3 regions of the Ruegeria sp. CK2 genome follow, and region 2 is predicted to be linked to each of the others. Evidence: riboswitches for the same ligand, from Rfam matches in the RefSeq annotation. Region 2 holds a riboswitch; each other region holds the start of a gene.
What was found. A riboswitch is a leader RNA that binds a small molecule or an ion and turns the genes downstream of it on or off. The one in region 2 is predicted to bind cobalamin.
Positions count from the first base shown of each region.

Region 1: another riboswitch for cobalamin. It lies ahead of ACR0BU_RS07915 (CbtB domain-containing protein); the one in region 2 lies ahead of ACR0BU_RS22965 (hypothetical protein).
Region 3: another riboswitch for cobalamin. It lies ahead of ACR0BU_RS12685 (DUF1636 family protein); the one in region 2 lies ahead of ACR0BU_RS22965 (hypothetical protein).

Region 1 is NZ_JBQFPW010000004.1:51,592-55,676, reverse strand. Features, by position in the region: gene ACR0BU_RS07930 (cobyrinic acid a,c-diamide synthase CobB) at 1-296, shown strand, start outside; gene cobA (uroporphyrinogen-III C-methyltransferase) at 293-1,021, shown strand; gene cobF (precorrin-6A synthase (deacetylating)) at 1,014-1,757, shown strand; cobalamin riboswitch at 1,801-2,009, shown strand; gene ACR0BU_RS07915 (CbtB domain-containing protein) at 2,046-2,216, shown strand; gene ACR0BU_RS07910 (CbtA family protein) at 2,221-2,919, shown strand; gene ACR0BU_RS07905 (hypothetical protein) at 2,983-3,477, shown strand; gene ACR0BU_RS07900 (DUF1636 family protein) at 3,465-3,818, opposite strand; gene ACR0BU_RS07895 (DUF302 domain-containing protein) at 3,965-4,085, shown strand, end outside.
Region 2 is NZ_JBQFPW010000022.1:48,494-52,578, forward strand. Features, by position in the region: gene rsgA (ribosome small subunit-dependent GTPase A) at 1-890, shown strand, start outside; gene ACR0BU_RS22960 (alpha/beta hydrolase family protein) at 923-1,780, opposite strand; cobalamin riboswitch at 1,939-2,158, shown strand; gene ACR0BU_RS22965 (hypothetical protein) at 2,247-2,654, shown strand; gene ACR0BU_RS22970 (protein-tyrosine phosphatase family protein) at 2,646-3,158, opposite strand; gene ACR0BU_RS22975 (DNA polymerase III subunit gamma/tau) at 3,332-4,085, shown strand, end outside.
Region 3 is NZ_JBQFPW010000007.1:105,842-109,926, reverse strand. Features, by position in the region: gene ACR0BU_RS12700 (D-lyxose/D-mannose family sugar isomerase) at 1-604, shown strand, start outside; gene ACR0BU_RS12695 (hypothetical protein) at 739-960, shown strand; gene ACR0BU_RS12690 (hypothetical protein) at 957-1,481, shown strand; cobalamin riboswitch at 1,507-1,714, shown strand; gene ACR0BU_RS12685 (DUF1636 family protein) at 1,814-2,170, shown strand; gene ACR0BU_RS12680 (ABC transporter ATP-binding protein) at 2,167-2,943, shown strand; gene ACR0BU_RS12675 (ABC transporter substrate-binding protein) at 2,956-3,906, shown strand; gene ACR0BU_RS12670 (FecCD family ABC transporter permease) at 3,908-4,085, shown strand, end outside.

The DNA.
Region 1 (4,085 bases), on a different contig from region 2:
ACAAGGAAGGCATGCGCCACAAGATGGCCGGTCTGCTGGGCCTTGTGACATCTTATGAAAAGCGCAAATTCAACTTGGGCTACCGCAAAGCTGAATTGCTGGCGCCCATGCCCGGGCTTACTGCTGGCACAGCCCTACGCGGGCACGAGTTTCACTATTCTTCAATTGTGGACCAGCCAGACGCCCCTCTGGCCCGGGTCTTCGACGCCGAGGGCGCTGAAGGGCCACAAACCGGGTCCGTTCGAGGCAATGTGACGGGCACGTTCTTCCACCTGATTGCAGAGGCCTCGGCATGAGCGGATTTGTCTCGTTCATCGGCTCTGGCCCCGGTGACCCGGAGTTGTTGACCCTGAAAGCCGTCGATCGGATGCAAAACGCCGACGCGGTGCTGTTTGATGATCTGAGCAGTGGCCCGATTCTGACCCATGCGCGTGATGATGCGGATCTGGTGGGCGTCGGCAAACGCGCAGGCCGCCCTTCACCAAAACAGAACCATGTCAGCCGGTTGTTGGTTGAGTATGCCGAAACTGGCGCCCGGGTTGTTCGGTTGAAATCCGGTGACGGCGGGTTGTTCGGGCGGTTGGAGGAAGAACTCGTGGCCCTGCGCGAGGCTGGGATCGACTACGAGATCATACCGGGTATTCCGTCCGCCATCGCAGCGGCGGCGGCCGCGGGTATTCCTTTGACCCGGCGTCTGACCGCGCGGCGGGTCCAATTTGTTACGGGCCATGATGTCAGCGGCAAACTGCCGGAGGATCTGAACCTGCCCGCGCTGGCAGATGCATACGCCACAACCGTTGTCTTCATGGGCAAACGGACATTTCCACTGCTGGTCGAGGCGTTGCACGCGCATGGCCTGCCTCTGGACACGCCCGCGCTCATGGCCGAATCCGTGTCGACCCCTGATCAAGTGCTGCATCGATCGACCATCGGGGCTTTGTCGGACAGGCTGCAATCCGAGATCGGAACCGCTCCGGCGCTGATCTTGTATGGCCCGTTGGCGGAGTTCGACGATGTATGAATTGAATCTGGTTGGCATCGGTACCGGCAATCCGGACCATGTCACCTTTCAGGGTGCAGAAGCCATCCGCGCAGCGGACTTGATCTTGATTCCGCGCAAGGGCGAGAACAAAGCCGATCTGGCCGGAATACGCGAGCAGATCATTGCGCAAGTGACGGACACCCAACCGACGATTGCTTATTTCGACATTCCCAAAAGACGCGGTGATGACGGTTATCTGCAGGGTGTCGATGACTGGCATGATGCCATCGCGCTACGGTGGCAGGACGCAATCGACTCGCACCCAAACGCGCGCAATGTTGCGTTGCTGATTTGGGGGGATCCTTCGCTTTATGACAGCTCTCTTCGAATCGCCGCGCGGTTGGAGCCCAAACCCGTCAAACGCGTGATCCCGGGCATTACCGCTCTGCAGGCATTAACCGCAGCGCACGGAATTCCAATAAACGACATCGGCGCGCCCTATGTCGTTACGACCGGCCGCCGCCTGCGTGACGAAGGCTGGCCCGAAGCCGTATCAACAATCGCGGTCATGCTGGATGGGGAATGTTCGTTTCAAAGCCTTGCAATGGCAGATTATGACATCTGGTGGGGCGCTTATGTGGGTATGACAGAAGAAATCTTGATCCATGGACCGTTGGATGAAGTGGCCGAAGACATCCTTGCAACCCGCGCACAAGCCAGGGCTGATCATGGCTGGATCATGGATATCTATATCCTGAAAAAACGCGCTGTGTGACACGAAACGTCGCAAATGGCGATTGCGTCGGCGCGACGTTCCCGGCTAAATGGGAGCGTCTGGTCCTGCCGGAGATATCCGGATGCTAAGAGGGAATTTGGTGCGCCTTCCTTTGAAGTCTAATCCAAAGCCGCCCCCGCGACTGTAAGCGGTGAGCCTGTGTTCAACCAGCCACTCCCGAAGTTTTGGGGGGAAGGCGAACAGAGGCACCGACCCGCGAGCCAGGAGACCTGCCAGGCGAGTATTGAAACACCGGCCGTCGGGTGCGACGGCACAGGAGGACAAGAAATGACAACACAAACACTTAAGGCATCCGCCTCGCGCGCAGGCCTAATTCCAGCAGTTTTCGCAGTAGTTCTGGGCCTTGGCATCGTCACACTGGCAGGTCACGTGCAGGCATCCGCGCTGCATGACGCCGCCCATGACGTGCGTCACGCCACCGGCTTCCCCTGCCACTGAGCCCATGTTCAGTCGCATTCTGACCAGCGCTTTGTTCGCTGGCGCTGCAGCGGGGCTGATTGCCGCCTTGCTGCAGTTGGTATTCGTGCAACCCGTATTGCTGCACGCAGAGCTGTATGAATCAGGTGAGTTGGTGCATTTCGGCGGCGCGGCCGTCACCGCACATCCCGAACTGCCAGGCATCTTCTCGGATCTTCAGCGTGACGCCCTTAGCGTGATCTTCACCATGCTGACTTACACCGGCTACTCGCTGATTGTTGTGGCACTGATGTCGATCGCCGAAGGACAAGGCCATAAAGTTGATGGCCGAACGGGCATATTGTGGGGGCTTGCCGGATTTGTCGCAGTGCATTTCGCACCGGGTTTCACCCTAGCACCCGAAGTGCCGGGTGTGGCCGCCGCTGATGTCTTCGCACGTCAGATCTGGTGGTTTGCGACCGTTGCAACCGCTGCCGTAGCCATGTGGTTGATCGCTTTTGGCTCCAACCTCATCAGCTATGTGATTGCTACGGTTCTGCTGATGGCGCCTCATATCATCGGCGCACCCGAGCCAGAGTTTTTCACCGGCCCCGTCCCGACCGAGATCGGCGCCCTATTCGCGGCGCGAGCGTTTGGCATCGGTTTGGCCGCTTGGGTTCTGGTTGGGTCTTTTGCAGGATACTTCTGGCAAAAAGAGGCTAAGCACGCCGAAGCGCATGCCTAACTGGCGACTTAACGGCCCGTCGGGAACCACCCCGGCGGGCTTTTCCCTTTTCAAGGATACAAGATGTCCCGCTCACTTGCTTTGTTTGCAATTGGCCTGATCTTTGGTGGTGGGGCTGGCTTTGTGCTGGCTGCGGCCAACGGCGTCACGTTTGATGGCCATGATCATTCTGATCCCGCGCATCATGGAGGCCATCAGGCCGAGACCGCAGCGCATGATCATTCTGCAGTGATCAACTTGCCTGCTGGACCAAACGCGCCCAGCGTGAAAGTTACTGTGGTCAAAGACCCCATGGCCGGTTGGAACCTGCATGTCTTGCCGCAAAACTTCGAATTCGCACCGGAAAGCGCATCTGCTGCGGACCAACCGGGCAAAGGGCACGCGCATGTATATGCCAATGACCTAAAGCTCGCGCGGCTCTACGGCAATTGGATGCATCTTGCAGACCTGCCCAAGGGCGAGGTTGAAATCGAGGTTTCGCTGAATAGCAACAGCCACAGCCAGCTAATGGTCGAAGGGGTTCCCGTCAGCGCCTCACAAGTGATTCAGGTCGACTGAAGCGCCGGTATGCGCGTTCGCAAACACAAACGAAGCCGCCCGCATGGCCGGGCGTCTTCAATCCAGCCCGTAGGGCTATCCAGATAGGTCAGGCAGGTTGCTGCAATATCATTCGCATCCGCCACCACATCGACCCCGGAAAACACGTAAGAGGCCATGCCGTCCCCCTGAAGCGCCAGCGCCACCGGATCCTGACAGCCATTGAAACAAGCATGCTCGGCCAGCTCAATACGCTCTGCCAGACCTGCCTTGGCAAGCGCGCGCGCCACAGCCTGACGCTCTGCATCGCGATCACGGGTGCCGGAACAGCTGTTGCAAATGAGAATGCGAGTCTGGTCCACGTTTAGCTTGCCTTTCGTTTTCCTGTTTCTGCGGCTTTACCGACTAAGGCGCAAGTCCGCGTCACGTTGGACCGCACAAGAATGTGAGTGCGTATCCGTCCGATTTCTGGCATCAAGGGTCCGACCAAAAAAGCGGAGGTCATCGGATGAAAGTTCTTGGGGCAATCATATGTCTGCTGGCCTTACCTGCACTGGCCGACGAAGCTTTGTCCGGTTGGGCTGTTTACGACACCGGGAAAAGCTACGACGAACTGGTGGCGGATACAA
Region 2 (4,085 bases):
CTCTGCTCACCCTTGACCGACCGACAGGCGATTATGCGGTCGGAGACTGGGTGCTGGCGGACGAACACAATCGCATTCGGACCCTGCTGGATCGGCGCAGCGTCCTGAAACGCCGCGCAGCCGGCACCGGCGCCGAAGCGCAACTGATAGCAGCAAATGTCGACGCGCTGTTTATTGTCAGTTCGTGCAATGCTGATTTCAACTTACCCCGGTTGGAACGATACCTGGCACTGGCCAATCAAGCTGGATGCTATCCGGTAATTGTGCTGACCAAGGCCGATGTATGCGATGATCCGAACACATACGTTGCTCAAGCTCAGACTTTGGCACCTGTAGTGACGGTTGTTGCAATCAACGCGCTGGATCAGACAGAAATCCAGCAGGTCCTGTCCTGGTGCCCGTCCGGCCAGACCGCAGCGCTGGTTGGATCTTCGGGGGTCGGCAAGACGACACTGGCCAATGGGATGACGGGTCAGGACGAGGCAACCGCAGGCATTCGCGAAGATGATGCGCATGGTCGACATACGACGACCTCCCGCGCGCTGCATCGCATGCGAAACGGTGGCTGGCTGATTGACACGCCCGGAATGCGTGCCTTGCGTTTGCTAGACGCGCAAGACGGCGTGGATGAGGTGTTCTCAGACGTTTTAGAGTTGGCGACCAGGTGCCGCTTCTCGGATTGTCAGCATATTGCGGAACCAGATTGCGCAGTTCAAGGTGCCATTGAAGACGGCGTGCTGGACGCTTCGCGTCTGGAACGATGGAGAAAACTGCGACGTGAGGATCAGCGAAACTCGGAAACCGTGGCCCAGTCCCGCGCGCGCGACAAGGCGTTTGGCAAAATGGTCCGTTCGGTGATGAAAGACAAAAACTCTCGCAACGGCCGATGATATATGGGCGCCGAGTTTTCGGCGCCCATCCCTCACGCTATCAACCTAGGCCAGACAGCCGCATTCCGGCGGGCAAACGCCCCGATATGACCGACTTCGGTTAGACCAAACTCAGACGCAGACAAAAGATGCTGTTTGGCGTCAGGGCCGTAAAGATCCGCCAGCCGCCACACTGCGTCCGGAGGGACCATCTCGTCATCTTCGAAGGCAAACAGGTCTGCGGGAGTTCCTGTTTCTGACCATTTGACCGCCGGTAAATCGAGGCCTATTTCAGGAACGTAATTCAATGGCGCCGTGCACCATTTGCGCCATTGCCAGTAAACCGAAGCTGGCAGGTCCGTGCCGAACCCGATGGCCTTTCCTGGCAGGTACCCCAAAAGACGCGCAAGCAAGGGTGCGTGCCCATACCAGAACAACCACGCCAGCGCACGATACGGCCAAGGGTGATCTTTCAGTGTGACCAGCCCCGAACATACCCCAATCATTCGGTCGATCTGACCAATGTCGGGTTGAACCGGACCCAGCATCGCGCCCACCGAGTGACCGATGGTCCATTGCTTCGCTTTCGGAAAGCGCCGGCGCATCTCGGCCCTGGCCGCGGGCATATCAATCAGCGCCCAGTCTGCCATAGTGACTGTGGATTTGTTGAGATCTCCGGATAGAGAGTGCCCAAAGTCCCGGTAGTCATATGTCAGGCAGGCCATGCCCTGTTCTTCCGCCAGCCACTGCGCAAAATATCGGTAGTAATCTCGTGGAACTCCGGTTGCGCTGTTTAGAACAATAACGATTTCTGGCTCGGAAGCTGGCCGATATAGCCGTGCCGAAAGCATCGCCGGCCCGGACGGGAACCGAAAGTCTTCGGTCAATACCCTCTGCTGTGTGTCCAACATAGCGACCTCGGAAAAACTGAACCAATCGGTTCACCATCCTCAAATGGCACCAATTCCTGTATCCGAGTCAACACCGGTTCAGGTTGACCACACGTCCGCTTGGGATTGAGTAGGAGCGCAAGACATAAAGTCCAGCTTGACTCAGGGCGCAATCAGACGCTAGCGATTGTGTGATGGTTCCTGCCCCCTACTAGGGGTCGGGATGAAAAGGGAACACGGTGCGGTTCTGACCGGATACTCCGGGACGATCCAAATCCGCGACTGCCCCCGCAACTGTAAGCGGAAAGCAATGCCGAAATACCACTGGCCCAATGGCCGGGAAGGTCGGTAAAGCGATGACCCGCAAGTCAGGAGACCTGCCATCGGAACTGTAACCGAAACTCGGGCGGGGTGTCCGGGCAGGTCCTGACAGCACACCGCCGTCCTGCCTGATCCAAGCCCCTGTCCGCTGCGCGGAGGGCGCAAGATGATCTGGAAGACAAGAACACACGAATACACAGCAACCGTTTGTCAACGGACAGGCAAGACATGCCCTGCACTGGCCCGAATGGCGCGCGCGATGGCACAGGCTATGGCAGAAGCTCATCCAGTCGCCACTTCGGAGTTCGAAATCGAAGGCAGCAGCGAGTTGACCCATTGTCCCGAGGGCTGCACCGCGCGGTTTCGGGCCCAGCCCGATCAGATGCGTGTATTTTGCGGCACCGATGCCACGGCAAACACCAAACAGCTGGACGATTATGCCGACATGATCTTTGGCACCGATATCCAGACCATGCCATCCGGGATCATCGCAACGCCGCCTTGCGCAATGCTCGAGGTTTTGGCTCTTAAACCTCGCCAACCCGTGCAGATGGCCGCGGGCATCTTAGCCTGATCTGACGCTCACCTCTTCCAGGGTCGAACCGACGGCCCATGCCATTTGTTCGTCTGTTTCGACGGCACAGGGGCGCAAGGCGCGCAACCGTACCAGCGCCTTGTCGGGCTGTTCGCCACATTCGACCATCAGCCGTAGAACAAGCATTCCCGACCGGCCGCAACCGCCCTTACAGTGCAGCATGACACGACCGCCTCCAGACAAGGCGTGGCGCACGGCAGAGCTAACGGACGGCCATTCATCCAGAACGGTGCGGGGTGGCGCGTTAAAGTCTTCGATTGGCAGATGAACCCATCGGCTGGCCCGACTTTGAATATCGCTTCCAAAGTCCTGCGCGCCGGCCTGAAACATCTCGACTTCGGTTGCCGTAGAAATCACAAGACCCGGCTTCCAGCTTGAGATTGTGTCCAGATCACCTGCGTAGTCCCCGCCGCGACCGGGCATTGATGTGAGGGCAAGCGTGCCTCCTCCAACTTGCAAGGCGTAGATCACCAGCTGAGACATGTAACGCTCCCCCCCCTTTAATTACTGTCGCGAAAAATAGTTCGTGAAATGTACCCCTCTAGCAATACGCGCATCCGGTCCGATTCCAAAATAAAAATCCTCGCACGCTGCAGTGGACGCGGGCGATGGTGACCACTACGCTGTGCCGAAGCCCCGAATCCGCCAGAGTAAACATGACCGACGCACCCAGCCCCGCCTATCAGGTTCTCGCCCGCAAATACCGCCCGGAAACCTTTACTGATCTGGTGGGTCAGGACGCAATGGTGCGTACGCTGAAAAACGCGTTTGAGGCGGATCGGATCGCGCAAGCCTTCATCATGACCGGCATCCGTGGCACCGGGAAAACCACCACCGCGCGGATCATCGCTAAAGGCATGAACTGCATCGGTTCTGACGGCGAAGGCAAACCAACAACCGAACCTTGCGGGCAATGCGAACATTGTGTGGCCATCATAGAAGGCCGTCATGTCGACGTTATGGAGATGGACGCCGCCAGCCGCACGGGTGTGAACGATATTCGCGAGATCATCGACAGCGTCCGCTACCGCGCCGCCAGCGCTCGCTACAAGATTTACATCATTGACGAAGTTCACATGCTGTCGACCAGCGCTTTCAACGCGCTGCTCAAGACGTTGGAAGAGCCGCCTGAACATGTGAAGTTCATCTTCGCCACCACCGAGATTCGCAAGGTTCCGGTTACGGTTCTGTCGCGCTGTCAGCGATTTGACCTGCGTCGGATTGAACCCGAAGACATGATAGGCCTGCTGCGCAAGATAGCAGCGGCCGAAAACGCCGAGATTGCAGATGACGCGCTGGCGTTGATCACGCGGGCCGCTGAAGGCTCGGCGCGTGATGCTACCTCGTTGTTGGATCAGGCGATTTCTCATGGCGCGGGCGAGACCACCGCAGATCAGGTGCGCGCCATGC
Region 3 (4,085 bases), on a different contig from region 2:
GTTTGCTCTACCACCGTTCGCGGACTGGTCTCCGAAACAAATGCGCGGCCCCAAGGCGGAAAGTATCCGCGAACGCGGGTTGGGCTGGGACATCACCGACTATGGTCAGGGAAAATTTGATGACCTCGGTCTATTCCTGTTCACCCTGCGCAACGGAGACGTTGGCGACCTGAACCAAGGTCGTGGTATGCTATACGCTGAAAAGCTTTTGATTTCACGTGATAAACAGCTGTCACCGATGCACCGTCATGTCATCAAGGCCGAGGATATTATCAATCGCGGTGGTGGTGATCTGGTCATGGAAGTTCATGCATCGAACCCAGATGGGGACGTCGATCGCGACAACCCCGTGACTGTCCCAAGCGATGGCTGCCCAGTGACAATTCAGCCGGGCGAACTCCTGCGTTTGAAACCCGGCGCAAGCGTGACGCTGATGCCCGGCATTTGGCATGCTTTCTGGGCGGAACACGGCGATTGCCTCATCGGAGAGGTTTCTACCGTTAACGATGACCGCACGGACAACGTTTTCGAAGAGCCAATCCCCCGCTTTGCGACGATCGAGGAAGATACTGATCCCGATTTCCTGCTGGTCGCCGACTACTGACCCAAGCTTGAAGCTGGGTATATTTGCGACGCAACTCCTCTTGTCATTTCCGACTCTTTTTGTCAGATAACGTGTGACCCAGTCAGATCCCTCGGAATCACGCCCGGTCAAGGACCAGAGACCGAGAGACGATCATGACAAAAACACTCACCGACCTATTGGCCATGGATACTATCGCCAGCCGCCACGGATGTGCGCTGAAGCCAAAGTTGCGGCAGGCAATTGAGGCCGCCCTCAGATTCCCAGCCCACGCAGCATCACCGCGGCGTGAAACCCCAATCGCCGAATGCGATCTGCCCGAAAACGTTCAAAGCCTGTCCAGCCATTCAGTAAAAACGGAAAGGCGGCGCGCATGAGTTTCTCCACCTCCGGACAAAGCGAAGCGCGCGCACCCAATGCATTGCGGGATTTCGATGGTTTCGAACGGGGCCTTCTTCCCGTCATGCGGCATTTCATCCTCAGCTTTTCGGAGCCCACAACCCAAGCCTGGCAACATGCATACTCGGTCGCAATCGAAAAGTGGGGGCACGATCAGGGCCTCAATCTTGCGCACCTTGTTTTCAAAGTCATCAAGGCCGCCTTGCATTGCCGCACTGACGGGCTGGCTTTCAAAGATCCTCTGAGCCTGGAAGACCGGCGGGAAGTCACTTGTGATGAGAGAGCGTTGCTGAAAATGCTACATCACATGCGACGCGATGAAACACCCGCTGCGCGAGACGCCGTTGGTCAGGTTACCGGTGGGTATCCCGATGCACATCTGATTCAAGCCGGGCTGACATTGGCCAGCCGGTTTCCCATCAGCGGCGATCACCAAAGGCAATCGACACGACGCCTTTTCTACGTGTGGTTCAGTGACGCCGCGCTGGCAATGACCTGACGCTTGACAATCGATGCGACACCAGACTAGCTGGCCGGGATGGTTCCCTTAGGTTCTCCTTGGGGATGAAAATGGGAATGCGGTGCGGCCCACGACAATCGGGCCAATTCCGTGACTGCCCCCGCAACTGTAGGCGGTGAGCGACGCCAAATCACCACTGGCCCAGAGGGTCGGGAAGGTTGGCCAAGCGACGACCCGCAAGTCAGGAGACCTGCCATCAGATGTTCAACCAACCCGGGGCGGGGCGTCCTGGAAGGAGGCTATGATGGCGCGTCTGCGTGTTCACAAGACTTGCACTTTCTGTCCGCATTTTTTGAGTGGCGGGGACTGCTATGTCCGATACTCCTGACCACTTTGTACTAATCTGCTCAACCTGCCAGGGACCAGTGGCGGCTGAAACAGCGCAAAAACTGCTGGATGAGCAGCTGCCAACCGGATTTGCGACGCGACTGATCGCATGCATGGCAGGGTGTGAACGGCCCATGACTGTTGGCCTACAGGCGAAGCAGAAAGCGCAGTATCTTTTCGGTGAAATCACAAGCCTAAAAGATCTGACCGCAGTGGCCGAGTTTGCCCATCAGTATCTCGACAGTGAGGACGGTTGGACCAGCGCGTCCGAGCGCCCGCCTGCCCTGCTCACCAAAACACTCTCGCGGTTGCCATGTTTGCCTGCCAAGGACGGGTCATGAGCTTTTTAACCGCCGAAGGCCTTGGATATTATGCATTGAATGGCGACGTCCTGCTTCAGGACGTGTCCTTCAATCTCGACGAGGGCGCGGTTCTTGCCATCGCCGGACCAAACGGTGCCGGGAAAACCACCCTCTTGAACCTGTTATGCGGTGTTGAACGGCTTGCCCTGGGCGATGTGCGTATCCGCAACCAAAGCCTACGTAGCTTGTCAGCGCAGCAAAGGGCGCGGACCATTGCCGTGGTCGGCCAACAGGAATTGCCGGACGGCCGCTTGAGGCTGCGGGACTACGTTGCACTGGGCCAAATACCCATTCAGGCTGACCGGTCAGCGGCTGACCACAAAGCAGATCTGGACCGGGTTCTTGCGATAACCGAGCTGACCCATTTGGCCGGTAAATCAATGCGGATGCTGTCAGGCGGCGAACGGCAGCGCGCACATATTGCGCGCGCGCTGGCGCAAAACCCGTCGCTGCTGTTTCTGGACGAACCAACCAATCACCTGGATCCGGACGCCAAGGGGCATATGCTCTCATTGGTCGCAAATTTGGGTGTGACAGTGGTCATGATTGTCCACGATCTGGTCATGATCCCCGAGTTTGCCACCCATGTTGCGTTGATGAAAACCACCCGTCTGACAGGGTTCGGGCCTGTGACTGAAGTGCTGACCCCGGATCGCGTCCGGGACACCTTTGGAGTGGACTATTTGTGCTTCCAGCATGAAGGCCGCTTGATCCCGGCACTCGACATCCGAAAACGAAAACTGACATCATAACAGGAGCTTATCATGATGCAGAAACTCTGGCCTGTGGCGTTGATCACCGGCCTGGCCAACGGTGCAGCCGCGCACGAAATGTCCGTGGACAACTGCGGTGAGCCATTGGTGTTTGACACAATGCCCGAGCGGTTGGTTGTGCACGATATGAATATGACCGACATGGCCTTTGCGTTGGGTCTGCAAGACAAGATTGTTGGTCTGACCGGGATCACGGGTTGGTACAAAACCAGCCCAGATTTTGATGCGCTGCGCGGCGAAATCCCTGAACTTGCCCCAAAATACCCCACGATCGAGAATTTGGTGGCTGTCGAGCCGGATCTGTTCTTCGCCGGTTGGTACTATGGCATGAAGCCAGGTGGCGACGTGACGCCCGACACGTTGGCGCCCTTTGGCATCAAAACCATGATCCTGACAGAAAGCTGCGTGCATCTGGACAAGGATCGCCCCGACGCCAGCATGAACCTTCTGTTTGACGATGTATTGCGCCTGGGCAAGGTCATGCATGTTGAAGACAAGGCCGAAGCGCTGGTCGCCGAATGGAAAGATCAGCTATCGGGCATCGAAACACGGACCGCTGCTCTGGCAAAACCTCGTGTCTTCCTGTTGGACGGTCCGGCGGATGCGCCCTTTACCGCAGGCAAGTTTGCCATACCTGACGCGATGATCGCTGCCGCCGGTGGCGAAAACGTCACCCACGATCTGGACACCAGCTGGGGCCGCACCTCGTGGGAAGCTGTTGCCGCATCAAACCCCGAGTTTCTGGTGTTGTTGGACTACCAAACCGGCAATGGAGCGGCGGACACGTTCGAATTTCTTCAGGACCATCCAGTGATGTCGCAAACCGATGCGGTCAAGAACGAGCGCTGGATCGGGTTGCGATACGAAGAACTGACGCCCGGGCCGGCGAATATCGAAGCGATCGAGAAAATGGCGCGGGCGATGCACCCGGAAATCAACTGACATGGGCCATACAGGCCGGATAGTAGGACTGGGGGCGGTCGTTCTGACCGCCCTTTTGCTGTTGTCCACGATCTATGGCACCACACCGATCCCAGTTTCGGACGTGTTGGCAGCCATCGGGTTGGGAACGGGCCTGACCGAAGGTGAAATGTCGCCCCTGCACCGAATAGTCTTCGACC